4 regions of the Sodalis sp. RH16 genome follow, and region 2 is predicted to be linked to each of the others. Evidence: predicted binding sites of a transcription regulator. Region 2 holds the regulator's gene; each other region holds the start of a gene.
What was found. The regulator PurR, encoded in region 2, represses purine synthesis genes. The targets are predictions, from matches to a motif close to CANGCAAACGTTTGCNTG.
Positions count from the first base shown of each region.

Region 1 (4,233 bases), 2.1 Mb from region 2:
TCTGGGATTACCAGCATCATGCCCTGGTAGCCACCGTGCGTACCGAGCGCCCCCACGGCGGCATCGCCCGCCAGGCGTTTCACGGCGACGGAATTCTGGCGTTTCTGCCGCTGGCGCAGCCCGATGTCTGTTCCATCGTCTGGTCCCTGCCGCCGGAGTCGGCGGAGCAGCGGCGGCAAATGCCGGCGGAGCAATTCACCGCGCAATTGGCCCGACACTTTAATCTGGCCCTCGGTTTATGCACGCTGGAAAGCGAACGGTTGACATTCCCCCTTACCGGCCGCTATGCCCGGGATTTCGCCGCGCACCGTCTGGTGCTGGTGGGAGACGCGGCGCATACCGTCCATCCGCTGGCGGGGCAGGGGGTGAATCTGGGATTGATGGATGTGGCCGAATTGCTGTCTGAACTGCAGCGATTGCAAATCGCCGGCAAGGATATCGGCCATTATGCCTATCTGCGCCGCTATGAACGGCGCCGCAAGCACAGCGCCGCCGTTATGCTGGCGGGCATGCAGGCCCTGCGTGAGCTGTTTGACGGCAACAATCCCCTCAAAAAATGGGTTCGTGACGCCGGATTGCGTTTAGCGGATACGCTGCCCGGTGTAAAACCTCGCCTGATCCGGCAGGCCATGGGGCTTACCGAACTGCCGGCCTGGCTGGATGAAGACGCCCGTTCGACTGAAAAAATCTAATCCAAGGGTTTTTTTTCATTATTATTTCTAATCCGAAGCCTCGGCAAAACGTATTCCAACAGCGTTTCGTCGGGGTTTTTTGTTATCAAATTTTGCGTTGAGGTCCTCCGATTTACCGTTTGTGCGCCGTTATAATCCCTTTGTCAGCATATCATGCTGATGAGGCGGGGAGCGTCGTTTAACATTATACTTCCCGGCGGGATAATTTAATTTATGGTTTCCCCCTGGATTAGGTGGTAACTTCTGGCAAAAGGTATCGTTTGCGCCGATGGAAGCTTATTTTTCGTATAGGCCGAAAGCGTCGGCGCCTTCCAGGACATTTGTTGTATAGCCTCAATAATTCGAGTTGCAATAAAGCCAATGTAATGCAACGTGAAGCATGGCGGTTATATCGTCTGAATTGACCACAAAGAGAGAAAAGATGGCCCAGCTGACATCGCTGTACGAACAGCACATCGCGTGCGGCGCAAAAATGGTGGATTTCCATGGCTGGATGATGCCGTTGCATTATGGTTCGCAACTGGAGGAGCATCACCAGGTCCGCCGGGACGCCGGCATGTTCGATGTTTCCCATATGACCATCATCGATCTCCAGGGATCCCGCACCCGCGAATTTTTGCGCTACCTGCTGGCCAATGATGTGGCAAAGCTGACCCAGCCGGGCAAGGCCCTGTACACCGGGATGCTGAATGCGTCCGGCGGCGTGATTGACGATTTGATCGTTTATTTCCTGGCTGAAGAGGATTTCCGCCTGGTGGTGAATTCCGCCACCCGCGAAAAAGACGTTGCCTGGGTCACGGACCATGCCGAACCGTTTAATGTCCGGGTAACCGTGCGTGACGATTTAGCGTTGATCGCCGTGCAGGGACCGCAGGCCCAGGCCAAGGCGCGGACGCTCTTTACGCCCGAGCAGCTGGCGGCGGTGGCCTGTATGAAGCCCTTTTTCGGCGTGCAGTCGCAGGATTTGTTTATCGCCACTACCGGCTATACCGGCGAGGCGGGCTATGAAATCGCCCTGCCGAAAACCCGGGTGGAGTCGTTCTGGCAACAATTGCTGTCAGCCGGGGTCAAACCCTGTGGCCTGGGAGCGCGGGATACCCTGCGCCTCGAAGCCGGCATGAATTTATATGGGCAGGAAATGGACGAAAGAATTTCGCCCCTGGCCGCCAACATGGGCTGGACCATCACCTGGCAGCCGGAAGACCGTGATTTTATCGGCCGTGAGGCGCTGGAAGCCCAGCGCCGCGCCGGCACCGAACAGCTGGTGGGCCTGGTGCTGACCGAAAAAGGGGTGCTGCGCAACGAACAAACGGTGCATTTCACCGACAGCAACGGCAACCGGCAGACGGGGATCATCACCAGCGGCTCCTTTTCCCCGACGCTCGGGGTCAGTATTGCCCTGGCCCGCGTACCCGCAGGTATCGGCGAGCAGGCTATAGTATTAATCCGTAACCGCGAAATGCCGGTTAAGGTGACCAAACCCGGTTTTGTCCGCGCCGGTAAACCGGTCGTTCAATTTTAACTTTGCGAGAGTGAGGATGGCGATGAGCAGCAGCGTGCCTAAAGAACTAAAATACACCACGTCCCATGAGTGGGTCCGTGACGAGGGCGAAGGCGTTTACAGCGTCGGTATCACCGAACATGCCCAGGAGTTGCTGGGAGACATGGTATTTATCGATCTGCCGGAAGTGGGCGCCGAATTCGCCGCCAGCGATGATTGCGCCGTGGCCGAGTCGGTAAAGGCCGCTTCGGATATCTACGCGCCCATCAGCGGTGAAATCGTGGCGGTGAATGAAGAGCTTGAAGCTTCGCCGGAGCTGGTGAACAGCGCGCCTTATACCGAAGGCTGGCTGTTTCAAATCAAAGCCGCCGACGAGAGTGAAGTAGCCGCATTGCTCGATGCCGATGCCTATGAGGCCACCCTCGACGAAGAAGACGACGAAGACGAATAACCGCCGCACGGCCCCGGTGAACCATCCGGGGCTTTTCCCGACCCGTTTGTGATTTCCCCCGTCCCATGCCCGATGCAGGAATTGTAGTTTATGACCCAGACTCTCAGCCAGCTTGAACACCATGACGCGTTTATACAGCGCCATATCGGCCCTTCCCCGGAACAGCGGGCGCATATGCTTTCAGCCGTCGGCGCCGCCACTCTGGACGCGCTGATTGGCCAAATCGTTCCCGCGGATATTCAGCTTTCCGCCCCGCCGGCGGTGGGCGAGGCCGCCACCGAAGCCCGGGCGCTGGCTGAGCTGAAAGCCATTGCCGGCCGTAACCGGATCTGCAAAACCTATATCGGCATGGGCTACAGTGCGGTCATCACCCCGCCGGTGATTTTGCGCAACATGCTGGAGAACCCGGGCTGGTATACCGCCTATACGCCTTACCAGCCGGAGGTGTCGCAGGGCAGGCTGGAAGCCTTGCTGAATTTTCAACAGCTGACGCTGGACTTGACCGGCCTGGATATCGCTTCCGCCTCGCTGCTGGATGAAGCCACCGCGGCGGCGGAAGCCATGGCGCTGGCCAAACGCGCCAGTAAACTGAAACAGGCCAACTGCTTTTTTGTCGCCGACGATGTGCACCCGCAGACGCTGGATGTCGTGCGCACCCGGGCGCGCACCTTCGGTTTCGATCTGGTGGTGGGCCAAGCCGAAGCGGCGCTTGAACAGCCGGGGGTATTCGGCGTCTTGCTGCAGCAGGTAGGCACCACCGGAGAGCTCCATGATTACCGCGAACTGCTGGCGGCCCTGAAAGCCCGCCGGATAGTCAGCTGCGTGGCGGCGGACATGATGGCGCTGGTGCTTTTGGCGGCGCCGGGGGCCCAGGGGGCCGATGTGGTGTTCGGTTCTTCCCAGCGTTTTGGCGTACCTATGGGGTACGGCGGACCGCACGCGGCATTTTTCGCCGCCCGCGACGAGGTGAAACGTTCCATGCCGGGCCGCATTATCGGCGTTTCCCGCGACGCGGCGGGCAATACCGCCCTGCGCATGGCGATGCAAACCCGCGAGCAGCATATCCGGCGCGAAAAGGCCAATTCCAATATTTGCACCTCGCAGGTTCTGCTGGCGAATATCGCCGGCTTGTATGCCGTTTACCACGGACCGGCCGGGCTTAAACGTATCGCCGGGCGTATCCACCGCCTGACCTCGATCCTGGCGGCGGGCTTGACCGCCGCCGGCATCACGCCGCGTTTTGCCCGCTGGTTCGATACCCTGACGCTGGATGTGGCGGATAAGGCCGCGGTGCTGGAGCGCGCGCGGGAAGCCGGCGTTAACCTGCGTGCCGACCTGGACGGCGCGGTGGGGATTACCCTGGATGAAACCACCGGGCGCGAGGATATCGCCGCCCTGTATGCCATTCTCACCGGCAGCCGGCAGGCGCTGGATATCGATGCCCTGGATGCCGGCATCGGCGAGGTGATTCCGGCGCAATGGCTGCGTACCACCCCCATCCTGACCCATCCGGTCTTTAACCGCTATCATAGCGAAACCGACATGATGCGGTATATGCACCGGTTGGAGAACAAAGACTTGGCGCTGAA
Region 1 is NZ_CP178737.1:2,657,145-2,661,377, forward strand. It holds gene ubiI (FAD-dependent 2-octaprenylphenol hydroxylase) at 1-692, shown strand, start outside; gene gcvT (glycine cleavage system aminomethyltransferase GcvT) at 1,114-2,214, shown strand; gene gcvH (glycine cleavage system protein GcvH) at 2,237-2,644, shown strand; gene gcvP (aminomethyl-transferring glycine dehydrogenase) at 2,735-4,233, shown strand, end outside.
Region 1: gcvT (glycine cleavage system aminomethyltransferase GcvT) is a predicted target of PurR. The motif match lies at 936-953, and genes of this name have one in related genera.

Region 2 (4,233 bases):
TGCAACAAATATGCAGTCGTTCACGTTTATTCACAATATGATGATAATTCATGATGCAAAGTAGGGGTAAATAGCTTAAATTCCTTTGAGGCATTTATAACCCCCTCTTTGGGGCCACAGAGGATAGCGTTAATCATGCGTTTATGCTTTACGCTTTTTGTGTTGCTTTTTACTCAGTTATTTTTCAATTTGGCGCATGCCGCGCCCAATGCCGGTATCAATGCCGACCAGCGAAAATCACAGTCCAGTACGGCTAAAACAGGTGACCGACGCAAACGAAAACCTCTTAAAGAGGTGTTGAAGATAACCAAAAAAAGCAAACCGGTGACCGAGCAGAAAATCACCCGTCATAGCACAGACAAACCAAAAGAGCTCGTTGCTGAAAAAAGCAGCAATAAAAAATTACATTCCATACCCGTCGCCAAAGCGAAAGAGCCGGCCGTCGAAAAAAACCACGTTAAAAAATTGCATCCAATGCCCCCCGCAAAAAAAATAGCCAAGTTTACCCCGCCGAAAAAAGGCTACAAAAAGGGTTACGGCAGGCATCGGATGAAAGAAAGCGCCACGCTCGATCTCATTGCCAACGATCAACCCATCATCATGAGCGATAGCCACAAAAAACGCTATCAGCATGCCAAATTGACGGCGATGAACAAGCTGATGTCCCAGATGGGCAAGCCTTATCGCTGGGGCGGCATGTCGCCCAATACCGGGTTCGATTGCAGCGGCCTGATCTATTATGCTTATAAGGACGTGGTACGGATTCATATGCCCCGTACCGCCAATGAAATGTTTCATTTACGCGATGCGGCGCCGGTGAAGAAAGACGATCTGGAAAGCGGCGATTTGGTTTTCTTCCATATCACCAACCGCGGCGCGGCGGATCATGTGGGCGTTTATTTGGGCAACGGACGGTTTATCGAATCCCCCCGCACCGGCCGCGATATCCGCATCAGCTATCTGAATGAAGATTATTGGGCGGATCACTATGTCGGCGCCCGCCGGGTCGTGACGCCGAAAACCATTCGCTGAAAGGAAAAAAAGGCGCCTGGGCGCCTTAATTCATTACCGCGGTAAAGCTGAACGCAATGATCACCAGCAAGGAAAATACCGTGGTCATTAATGACAATTTGAAATCGCTGCTCATCACTTCTCCTTATCACTACACCTATCGCTGAACGGGATATCTTTACACCCGTAGGTTGTAAGCAGTGTCGCATAACCCGATTAAAAAAGCTTGCCGGGCAGCAACTCCCGAGCATATTTATCTTTATCGCTTTCACTTTAGTGCCGAATCAAGGAAAATTGGCGATTTATTTATTTCGGCGTACAGGAGTTCTACACGCATGGCAACCATTAAAGACGTGGCGAAACGCGCCGGGGTATCCACCACTACGGTGTCACATGTCATCAATAAGACGCGATTTGTGGCGCAAGAGACCAAGATCGCCGTTTTGGAGGCCATCGGGCAGCTGCACTATTCCCCCAGCGACGTGGCGCGCAGCCTTAAGATCAACCGCACAAAATCCATCGGCCTGCTGGCCAGCTCAAGCGAAGCGCCCTACTTCGCGGAAATTATCGAGTCGATTGAGCACCACTGTTTTGTGCGGGGATATACCCTTGTGCTGTGCAACTCCCATAACGATCTGAACAAACAGGGCGCCTATCTGGCGATGCTGGCGCAAAAACGGGTGGACGGGTTGCTGGTGATGTGCGCCGAATATCCCGAACCGTTGCTGAATATGCTGGAAGAGTATCGCCATATCCCCATGGTGGTCATGGATTGGGGCGAAGCTCGCCGGGATTTCACCGATACCATTATCGACAATGCCTTCGCCGGGGGTTACATGGCGACCCGCTATCTGATTTCCAGGGGGCATCGCGATATCGGCGCCATACCCGGCCAACTGGCGCGCAATACCGGGGGCGGCCGTCATCGCGGCTACCTGCGGGCCCTGGAAGAAGCCGGCATCGCCATTCCCCATCAATGGATTGTGCAGGGGGATTTCGAACCGGAATCCGGCTATCAGGCCATGAAACTCATTCTGTCCAGGCCGCAAAGGCCCACGGCGGTATTTTGCGGCGGTGATATCATGGCCATGGGTGCAATGTGCGCCATTGATGAAATGGGCATGAAGGTTCCCGATGACATCTCAATTATCGGTTATGATAATGTGCGCAATTCGTGCTTTTTTACCCCGTCATTGACTACCATTCATCAACCCAAAGAAGAGCTGGGCGAGGCCGCGCTGACCATGCTGCTGGACCGTATCACCAGCAAACGGGAAAACGCCAGGATTATCGAAGTGCATCCCGCCCTGATTGTACGCCGTTCGGTGGCCGACGGCCCGTTTCGCTCCTGAAGGGCGGCGCACGGCCTCCTGAGCCCCTTATCAAAGGTGATTCGCTCCCGAATGTAATAATATATTTCATACCGCCGAATGTGCCTGATGAGTTATTGTTTCGATAGGAAATCATTAACTTATCTGTGAAATACATTATTCTGTCAGCTATTGTCTAAACCGGAATGCAGGCTTATACTCAATATCGTTAACAAATATAACGAGTTGTCTAATAATTTTGCTTTAAAAGAATGTCGTGTTTTTACATGGCGTCATCCTATTTATGAAGCGCCCGTCTGACAAACAGTCTATTGGTGTTTTTTATATTCCTCTGTTTATTGTGGTACATCCGACACCACGGATACCCGTGGATGATTATAAAAGCCCGCAGGTATCGGCTACGCTTTTCCTGACGGGGTTATAACAGAAGAAAGGTGATGGAGAAGCTATGAGTTCCTCGTGTGTTGAAGACCTGAGCTTTCATGATAATGCTTGGTATCGAATCATCCATGAAATGCTTGCTGAGGCAGGTGTAAAGATCAACGGCGCAAGGCCGTTTGATATTCATGTCAAGAACCCGGAATTTTTTAAACGCGTGCTAGAGGACGGGTCATTGGGGTTGGGTGAAAGTTACATGGACGGCTGGTGGGAATGCGAGCGACTGGATATCTTTTTTCAGCGCGTTTTAAGAGCCGGTTTGGAAAATAAGCTTCCCCGGCATTTCAAGGATGTTATGCGCGTTGCCGCCGCGCGGCTCATGAATCTTCAGTCTAAAAAACGGGCTTGGATTGTCGGCAAAGAGCATTATGACTTGGGTAATGACCTGTTCAGCCTGATGCTGGATCCCTATATGCAGTATTCGTGCGGCTATTGGAACAAGGCCACCACTCTGGAGGAAGCGCAGCAGGACAAGCTCAGGATGATCTGCGAAAAGCTGCAGTTAAGACCGGGCATGACGCTGCTGGATGTGGGCTGCGGCTGGGGCGGGCTTGCCGCTTATGCGGCCAAGAACTACGGTGTTTCGGTTCAGGGGGTGACTATCTCCGCTGAACAGCAGAAACTGGCGCAGGATCGCTGCGAAGGTTTGGACGTCACTATCTCGCTGCAGGATTACCGCGACCTCAACGTGCAATTCGACCGTATCGTTTCGGTGGGCATGTTTGAGCACGTAGGTCCGAAAAACTACGCCACCTATTTCGACGTCATTGATCGCAACCTGAAACGCGACGGCCTTTTCCTGCTCCATACCATCGGATCCAACCAGACCGATATGAACGTGGACCCCTGGATCGACAAATACATCTTCCCCAATGGCTGCCTCCCTTCCGTGCAGCATATCGCGCGGGCCAGCGAGAAGCATTTTGTTATGGAGGACTGGCATAATTTCGGTGCCGATTATGACAAAACGCTGATGGCCTGGTATGAACGTTTTCTCGCCGCCTGGCCGACGTTATCGGGAAATTACTCGGATCGATTCTTCCGGATGTTCTGCTACTACCTGAATGCCTGCGCCGGCGCTTTTCGCGCCCGTAACATCCATTTGTGGCAGGTATTGTTCAGCCCGCAAGGGGTTGAAGGCGGGATTCGTGTGCCCCGCTAAGCGTCCATTGCGGTACGTTCTTTTGGACTTTCCGCTCCAACGCTTTATTGCCCTGGACGGGCAATAAAGCGTCCCTATCCCGACAGTCGGGATACAGCGTTTTACCTCATGTTAACTTCGTGTCCGGCAGCGACGGCCAGTGCGGCCTCCCGCTGCGCCAAAACCCGTTCAACGGTGTCCACAACCGCCTGGGTTTGCGGATCGATTTCAATATTCACCCGGTTTCCCAGGCGTTTCTTGCCGAGTGTTGTCCTGGTGAGGGTTTCCGGAATCAAGTGGACGCAAAATTTA
Region 2 is NZ_CP178737.1:4,755,459-4,759,691, reverse strand. It holds gene ACL2XJ_RS21670 (hypothetical protein) at 1-54, shown strand, start outside; gene ACL2XJ_RS21665 (C40 family peptidase) at 136-1,032, shown strand; gene ACL2XJ_RS21660 (YnhF family membrane protein) at 1,058-1,147, opposite strand; gene purR (HTH-type transcriptional repressor PurR) at 1,347-2,363, shown strand; gene cfa (cyclopropane fatty acyl phospholipid synthase) at 2,791-3,942, shown strand; gene ACL2XJ_RS21645 (riboflavin synthase subunit alpha) at 4,044-4,233, opposite strand, start outside.

Region 3 (4,233 bases), 2.9 Mb from region 2:
CCGGCGGTGGGCTGCGCCGAAGAGAGCCGGGCCACTTCAATCACGCCGGCCAGCGCCGCCGTCAGCCCGCACAGCGAATAGACGATGACCTTGACCTTATCAACGCTGATGCCCGACAACCGCGTCGCGGCTTCATTGCCGCCCAATGCGTAGATATAGCGGCCCAAACGGGTGTGGTGCAGCATGTACCAGGCGGCGAGAAACACCACCGCCATAATCCACACCGGCGTAGGCACGCCCAGCGGACGGCCTATACCAAACCAGCCGAAGGCATCGGCCGCATCGCTGAAGCCGGTATTCACCGGGCTGCCGTCGGTATATACCATGGTGACGCCCCGCAGCAGCAGCATCATCACCAGGGTCGCGATAAAGGCCTGTACCTTTCCTTTCGCCACAATGACCCCCGTCACGGCGCCGATTGCCGCGCCCAGCAATAGGGAGGCTCCCACCGCGACGAACACGTTGATTTCAAGCCCCACCACCGACGCGGCCACCGCACCGGTCAGGGCCAGCAGCGAACCCACGGAAAGATCGATACCGGCGGTCAAGATCACCAGCGTCATGCCCACCGCCATAATGGCGTTCACGGAGGTCTGTTGAAGAATATTGAACAAATTATTGAGGCTGAAGAAGTTCGAACTCATGGAAGACACCACGGCGATAAGCACCAGCAGCGCAATCAATGATTTCTGTTCTAATAGCCAGGTTTTGCTGAAACCGCGTTTAACGGGAATAATCCGGGTACTCATCATTGATTCTCCTGCTGGGTACTGTATTGCTTACCGACGGCCGCGGCCATCAGGACCTCTTGAGTGGCCTGCCCTATGGGGAAAATGCCGCTTAAGCGGCCCTCATGCATCACCATCACGCGATCGCTCATTCCCAGCACTTCGGGCATCTCCGAAGAGACCAAAATGATACTGAGCCCTTCTTCTTTGAACTGATTGATTAATTGATAAATCTCTTTTTTAGCGCCGACATCGACGCCGCGGGTCGGTTCATCCAGAATCAATACCTTGGGCCGGGTCATCAAGCCGCGGGCAATGGCGACTTTTTGTTGATTGCCGCCGGACAGCAGGCCTATCGGCTGCTCCATCGAGGGCGTTTTAATATTGAATAAACGAATAAAATCCCCTACCGCCTGCTGTTCTTCCGCGTGTTTCAATCCGCCGCCCTGACGGCTGAAATAGCGCAGGGCGGTGAGGGTCATGTTCTCCTTCACCGACATCCCCAGCACCAGCCCGTCCCGCTTACGATCTTCGGAAATATAGACGATACCGTTAGCCAACCCGTCCTGAGGGGTGCGGGTCATAATGGCTCGCCCGTCCAGCACTACCGTGCCGCCGGTGCGTTTCGCCGCGCCATAGAGGGTTTTCATCAGTTCCGTGCGTCCCGCGCCCATCAAGCCCGCGACGCCGAGGATTTCACTGCGGCGCAGCGTAAAGCTGACATCGTCGACGCCGGGGCCGCTAAGATGATTGACCGCTAGACGTTCCTCGCCTAGAGGGACTTCAATGCGCGGGTATTGCTCTTCCAGGCGACGTCCCACCATCATTTCGATCAGGGCGTCTTCCTGTAACTCGGTTACCCGGCGTTCGGCGATAAACTGCCCGTCCCGAAGCACCGTGACATCGTCGCAGATTTGAAAAATCTCTTTTAACCGATGGGAAATATAAACGATGCCGCAGCCCTGCTGCCTGAGTTCGTTTATTACGCTGAACAGCGACGCCGTTTCGGTATCGGTGAGCGCATCGGTAGGCTCATCCATGATAATGATCCGGGACTTGAAGCTGATGACCTTGGCTATTTCCACCATCTGCTGATCGCCGATGGACAGCTCCCCCACCAGACGGTGGCTGCTATACCGCAGATTGAGCCGGGCCAACAGCTGGTCAGCTTCGCTGTACATCCGTTTCCAATCGATACCGCCGAACCGATTGAGGAATTCGCGGCCGAGGAAGATATTTTCCGCAATGGTCAACTGAGGAATAAGATTCAATTCTTGATGGATAATGCCGATACCGGCTTCCTGGGATGCCTTCGGCCCGCTGAACGCCACCTCATTTCCCAGGTATGACAGGGTGCCGGCATCTTTGCTGTAGATGCCGGTCAACACTTTCATCATGGTAGACTTGCCGGCGCCATTCTCTCCCACCAGCGCCATAACGCGGCCGGGATAAACCGTCAGCGCCGCACCGGTAAGCGCCTTAACCCCCGGGAAGGATTTGTCTATCCCTGTCAATTGCAGTAACGGTTGCATAGATGCCTCAGAAGGTGACGCCGGAGCACAGGATGACATTGGCGAAAGGAGTGCATTCCCCACTGCGGATGACCGCGCGGCTATATGCGGTCTGGGCTTTGAATACCTGGTGGCTGATATACTCGATGGCAATGGTATTGCCCTGTTGCTGCTCAAGGGCCGTCAACTGATCCAGCAGCGCCTCATGCAGCTGAGGATTAATTTCCGCCATTTCCTTGGCCAAAATGGCCTTTTCTACCTGCATTTCGCCGACAACCGCGCTCACCACCTGTAAAAAGGTCGGCACACCCCGGGTCAACGCCAGATCAATCCTTTGGCTTGAAGAGGGAATGGGCAATCCCGCATCGGCAATCGTGACCTGATCCGTATGGCCCAGACGGGAGATGAGCGCAGAGACGTCAGCGTTCAGTAAAACACCTTTCTTCATTTTCCTGCCTCCACCAGCGAAACGTTTCGCTGAGGATGAAATTAGTTAAAAAAGCAGAGGTGTACAAGCGCAATCCATCAAAAATGTGATCGCCATCGAAACGTTTCGCTATTAATAAAAATGATTATTCACACAAGCAATTGAATTTGAGAATGAAGCGAGAAGAGGATGCGGTCGCCGGAAAAACGTGGTCCGTCAGGGCAGCGGGAAGAAGATGTGAGGATAAAAACCGATGGCTTATAGCCATCGGCCAGACTGCTGACAAATGCACTCGAAGTCAATAAGGCGGGGCAGGTTGCCAGAAGAGTAAACCGTCCGCGCCATGGATGGCGCGGATCGAGCCTTCAGGGATGTATTCACGGCGTGTTTACGATCTGGTAGCCTGCCCCGACCGAACACTTTGTCAACAAGCTCACCGATGGCTTATAGCCATCGGCGTTATGCTTGGGTTAACGGTTAACGTTGGTTGATTTGATCGAAACTGCCGCCGTCGGAGAAATGAACTTTTTGCACCTGCTGCCAGCTCCCGAACACATCCTTCAAGCTGTACAGCTTGAGCTGTGGGAATTTATCGGCAAATTCCTTCGCCACTGCCGGATCACGGGGACGATAATAGTTTCTGGCCGCGATACGCTGGCCTTCCGGCGAATAAAGATAGGTCAGATAAGCGGTAGCCACGTCGCGGGTTCCCCGTTTGTCCACCACTTTATCTACTACCGATACCGTAGGCTCCGCCACAATTGACTCGCTGGGAACAACGATGTCGAATTGGCCTTTACCCACCTTATTCACCGCCAGCAAAGCCTCGTTTTCCCAGGCGATTAAAACGTCGCCGATGCCGCGTTCCACAAAGGTATTCGTGGAATCGCGGGCGCCGGAATCCAGTACGCTCACATTTTTATAAACCGCCTTGACGAAATCCTGGGCTTTCGCCTGATCGTTATTATTATGATGCAGCGCATAACCCCAGGCGGCCAGATAGTTCCAACGCGCGCCGCCGGAGGTCTTCGGGTTCGGCGTGATGATGGAGATGCCAGGCTTGATTAAATCAGGCCAGTCATGAATTTGCTTGGGATTGCCCTTACGCACCAGAAAAACAATAGTGGAGGTATAAGGCGCCGAGTTATCAGGCAGCCGGGTAATCCAGTTTTTATCAATCCGGCCGCGCGCTGCGATGGCGTCCACATCAGATTCCAGCGCCAATGTCACCACATCCGCATCAATACCATTGATAACCGAGGTAGCCTGCTTACCTGACCCGCCGTGGGATTGCCGAATGGTGACCTTGTCGCCGGTCTTAGCCTGCCAGTATTTGCTGAAGGCAGCATTGTAGTCCTGATAAAGCTCCCGTGTCGGGTCATAGGACACGTTCAATAATTGGATATCTTTTGCCAGCGCGCTTCCCGACAATAAAATCAACAACAACCCTGCTTGCCACTTTGACATCGTTGCTCTCCCGAAGAGTCTTTTTATCACCTGAATATCGATTAAGCAGAGAGTGTCAGAAATCCTGTAACATTTTAAAGAATAAAAACGTAATTTATAT
Region 3 is NZ_CP178737.1:1,550,249-1,554,481, forward strand. It holds gene rbsC (ribose ABC transporter permease) at 1-749, opposite strand, end outside; gene rbsA (ribose ABC transporter ATP-binding protein RbsA) at 749-2,260, opposite strand; gene rbsD (D-ribose pyranase) at 2,268-2,687, opposite strand; gene ACL2XJ_RS07025 (sulfate ABC transporter substrate-binding protein) at 3,144-4,133, opposite strand.
Region 3: rbsD (D-ribose pyranase) is a predicted target of PurR. The motif match lies at 2,702-2,719, and genes of this name have one in related genera.

Region 4 (4,233 bases), 1.6 Mb from region 2:
TGCCATACGTCCGGTGATTCCATCGCGCCGATAGGAGAAAAATGTTGATGCTTCGAACACAGTGCAGTGGTCGCCGCCGGAAATTTGACCGATACCGACGCCCGATAACCGCAAACGGGCCAGGTGGTAGATATCGGCAAGGTATTTTTCGCCGTGGGGAACAAATGCCTCGCCGGCTCGGGGATCTTGTGAAACGAACGCTTCGCGGACTTCAGGACCGACTTCAAATGACCGCGGACCGATGGCCGGTCCCAGCCAGGCCATGATATCGGCGGGATCCGACTGAAAACGGGCCAGCGTTTGCTCGAGAATACCGGCGCATAATCCGCGCCAGCCGGCATGGGCCGCCGCCACCTCGGTGCCTGCGCGATCGCAAAACAGTACCGGCAGGCAATCGGCGGTCATGACGGCGCAAACCTGACCGGCGGCGCGCGTGTAGGCGGCGTCGGCCCGCGGCGGCGTATCGCCGTTACCGCAGCTTTCGTTGATGACCGCCACATCGGTGCCATGTACCTGCTCCAGCCAGTTCGGCGAGGCGGGCAACTGTGCCATTACCTCCAGGCGCCGGCGGTTTTGCGCTACCGCCGCCGGGCTGTCCCCGACATGCAGACCGAGGTTCAGCGAGGCATAGGGCGCCGGGCTGATACCCCCCAGACGCGTGGTGGAATAAGCCCGAACGTTGGCCGGAGCGGGCCAGTGGGGAATCAGCAGGGAATCCATGGTTAATCCATCTGATCCGCGAAGGTTTCGCTATCCGCCTTCATGACGGCGATTAATTCCACCATATCCTGCGGCAGCGGGGCGAACCATTCCATTTCAATGCCGGTGACGGGATGGTACAGCCGCAGCCTGGTTGCATGCAGCGCCTGGCGATCAAAGCCGCGCAGCATATTCACAAACTCTTCCGAGGCGCCTTTAGGGGGACGGGGGCGGCCGCCATAGAGCGGATCCCCCACCAGCGGATGGTTGATAAACGCCATATGAACGCGTATCTGGTGGGTACGTCCGGTTTCCAGCCGCAGCCGCAGCCGGGTATGGGCGCGGAAATGCTCCATGATGCGGTAATGGGTCACCGCCGGTTTGCCCATGGGATGCACCGCCATATGGGTACGCTTGGTGGGATGGCGGGAAATGGGCTGCTCCACCGTGCCGCCGGCGGTCATGGTCCCCATGGCCACCGCTTCGTATTCACGGGTGATTTCCCGCGCCTGCAATGATTCCACCAGCCGGGTTTGCGCCGGTACGGTTTTTGCCACCACCATCAGACCGGTGGTATCTTTATCCAGCCGATGTACGATACCGGCCCTGGGCACTTCGGCGATGGCGGGATAATAATGCAGCAACGCATTCAGAATGGTGCCGTCGGCATTGCCCGCCCCCGGATGCACCACCAGATCCCGGGGTTTATTTATCACCAGGATATCGTCGTCTTCGTACACGATATTCAGCGCGATATCCTGCGCCGCCCAGCGGGTTTCTTCCTCGATAATCGCGTCGATTTCAATGGCTTCGCCGCCAAGAACCTTCTCTTTGGGCGTAGCGGTCACGTTTCCGTTCACCCGGACCCGGCTGTCGAGGATCCAGATTTTTATACGGGAGCGAGAATAATCAGGGAACAATTCGGCCAAAGCCTGATCTAACCGTTGCCCAAGTTGTGATTCATTCACCATCGCGGTGAGGAGTTGTTGTTGTGCCATATGCAGCTTCTTCGTTATCGTTGGGTTTTCACGGCAATGCCGTTTAGAATTATGCTATTGTAGCTGGTCTCATTCGGGAGCTTAACGGACAGTCTCCCGGAATAACACTCTGAGGATAAGCAAAACGTCATGATGCGTATGAAATATCTGGTGGCAGCAGCCACATTGAGCCTGATGCTGGTCGGTTGCTCCAGTTCCAAGGATGCCGTTCCTGATAATCCGCCCTCCGAGCTGTACAGCACCGCACAACAGAGATTACAGGACGGCGACTATAAAGGAGCCATCAAAGAACTGGAAGCACTGGATAACCGTTATCCCTTCGGTCCTTACGCGCAGCAGGTTCAGCTTGATTTGATTTATGCCTATTACAAATCGGCGGATCTCACGTTGGCCCAGGCCTCCATCGATCGCTTCCTGCGTCTGAACCCGACACATCCGAACGTCGATTACGTCCTGTATATGCGTGGTCTGACGGATATGGCGCTGGATGACAGCATGATTCAAGGGTTCTTCGGCATCGATCGTTCCGACCGCGATCCGGAACATGCCCGTGCGGCTTTCCGGGACTTCACCCAATTGATTCGCGGCTATCCTAACAGCCAGTATGCCACGGATGCCAATAAACGTCTGGTTTATCTTAAAGACCGGCTCGCCAACTACGAGCTGGCGGTGGTGCGTTTTTACACCCGTCGCGGCGCCTATGTGGCGGTAGTCAACCGGGTCGAGCAGATGATGGTTGATTTCCCTGATACCCAGGCAACCCATCAAGCATTGCCGTTAATGCAAAACGCCTATGAAGAGCTGCGGCTGCCCGGCCAGGCTGACAAGGTAGCGAAGATTATCCAGGCCAATCCCGCCTGAACCTCGCCTACATGAACGTAAAACGGCAGCCAAGGCTGCCGTTTTCGTTTGTCGCCATGCGCCGGCGACAAGAATGCATCTGAATCATCTCATCGATAATGACCGATCCGCCGGCAACTCTCAAGCCCCCATTGTCCTTTTCTGAGACCGGTTCACAAAACCCCTTAGCCTCTGTTGAACCGCCGATAAAAAGTGATCTTTATCACACTTTTTGCCCTTCGAGAGGGTATGCTGGCATTACGTAGACGGGAAAACACAGAGAGGCAGTGATATGATTATCAATATTACCAGCAAACAAATGGAAATCACCCCGGCCATTCGTCAACATGTGGAAGAACGTCTGGCAAAGCTCGCCAAGTGGCAGACGCAATTGATAAACCCTCATATAATCCTCTCAAAACAACCGCAGGGATTTGTGGCTGACGCCACATTGAACACGCCAAACGGTCCGCTTGTAGCCAGCGCCGGTAACCTGGATATGTATGCCGCCATTAATGAGCTGATAACCAAGCTGGAACGGCAGCTCAATAAAGTGCAGCATAAAGGCGAAGCCCGCCGCGCCACCGAATGCGTCAAGATCAACAACAACCTGGCGGTTTTCTAACCGATAGGGGCGGCCCGGGAGGATTTCTCCCGCCGCATAACGGGTCACACCCCACAACGCGCCGTAACGGCGCGTTTTATATTGACAGAATGAAAAGCCAGCGGTTACTGTAAACACTCCAAAAGATCACTAAGCCGATACAATGCACATGACCCCGTTTTTCTTCGCCTTCTTTTTTACCTTCCCCTGAATGGGAGGCAGCTCGTCATGTGAGAAAGAATGCGAAGACGAACAAAAAGCCTCCTGACAACAGGGGGCTTTTTTTATTACGGCGTGAAAGGTAACTAAACATATGAGTGACAACCCATTATTAGCGCTACGGGAGCGCATCAGCGCGCTGGATTTGAAACTATTGTCGCTGCTGGCGGAAAGACGCGAACTGGCGCTGGAGGTCGCGCGCAACAAATTGACCACTCACCGGCCCATTCGCGATAAAAGCCGTGAGAGCGATATGCTCGGACAGTTGGTGGAAGAAGGCAAAAAACGCAATCTCGACGGGTTTTATGTCACGCGCCTGTTCCAGCTGATTATCGAGGATTCGGTGCTGACGCAGCAGGCGTTGTTGCAATCGAATTTAAACCAGACCATTGAACGCTCGGCGCGCATTGCCTTTCTCGGACCGAAGGGCTCCTACTCCCATTTGGCCGCGCGGCAATACGGAGCGCGTTATTTCGATCAGGTGGTAGAGTGCGGCTGCCTGAAATTCACCGACATTGTGCAGATGGTGGAAACCGGTCAGGCCGACTACGGGGTGCTGCCCATTGAAAACAGCAGTTCCGGTTCAATCAACGATGTTTACGATCTGTTGCAGCACACCAATTTGTCATTGGTGGGGGAACTGACCAATCCTATCGATCACTGCATGCTGGTGGCCGGCGAGAGCACCCTGGAGCAAATCGAGGTGGTGTACAGCCATCCGCAGCCCTTCCAGCAGTGCAGTCAATTTATCGCCCGCCATCCGCAGTGGAAAATTGAATATTGCGAAAGCACCGCCGCTGCCATGGAAAAAGTGGCGGCGCTGAATTCACCCAAAGCGGCCGCCCTTGGCAGCGGTCCCGGCGGAGCGTTGTA
Region 4 is NZ_CP178737.1:228,345-232,577, forward strand. It holds gene yfiH (purine nucleoside phosphorylase YfiH) at 1-720, opposite strand, end outside; gene rluD (23S rRNA pseudouridine(1911/1915/1917) synthase RluD) at 723-1,697, opposite strand; gene bamD (outer membrane protein assembly factor BamD) at 1,827-2,558, shown strand; gene raiA (ribosome-associated translation inhibitor RaiA) at 2,830-3,162, shown strand; Phe leader region at 3,304-3,429, shown strand; gene pheL (pheA operon leader peptide PheL) at 3,305-3,352, shown strand; gene pheA (bifunctional chorismate mutase/prephenate dehydratase) at 3,455-4,233, shown strand, end outside.
Region 4: raiA (ribosome-associated translation inhibitor RaiA) is a predicted target of PurR. The motif match lies at 2,590-2,607, and genes of this name have one in related genera.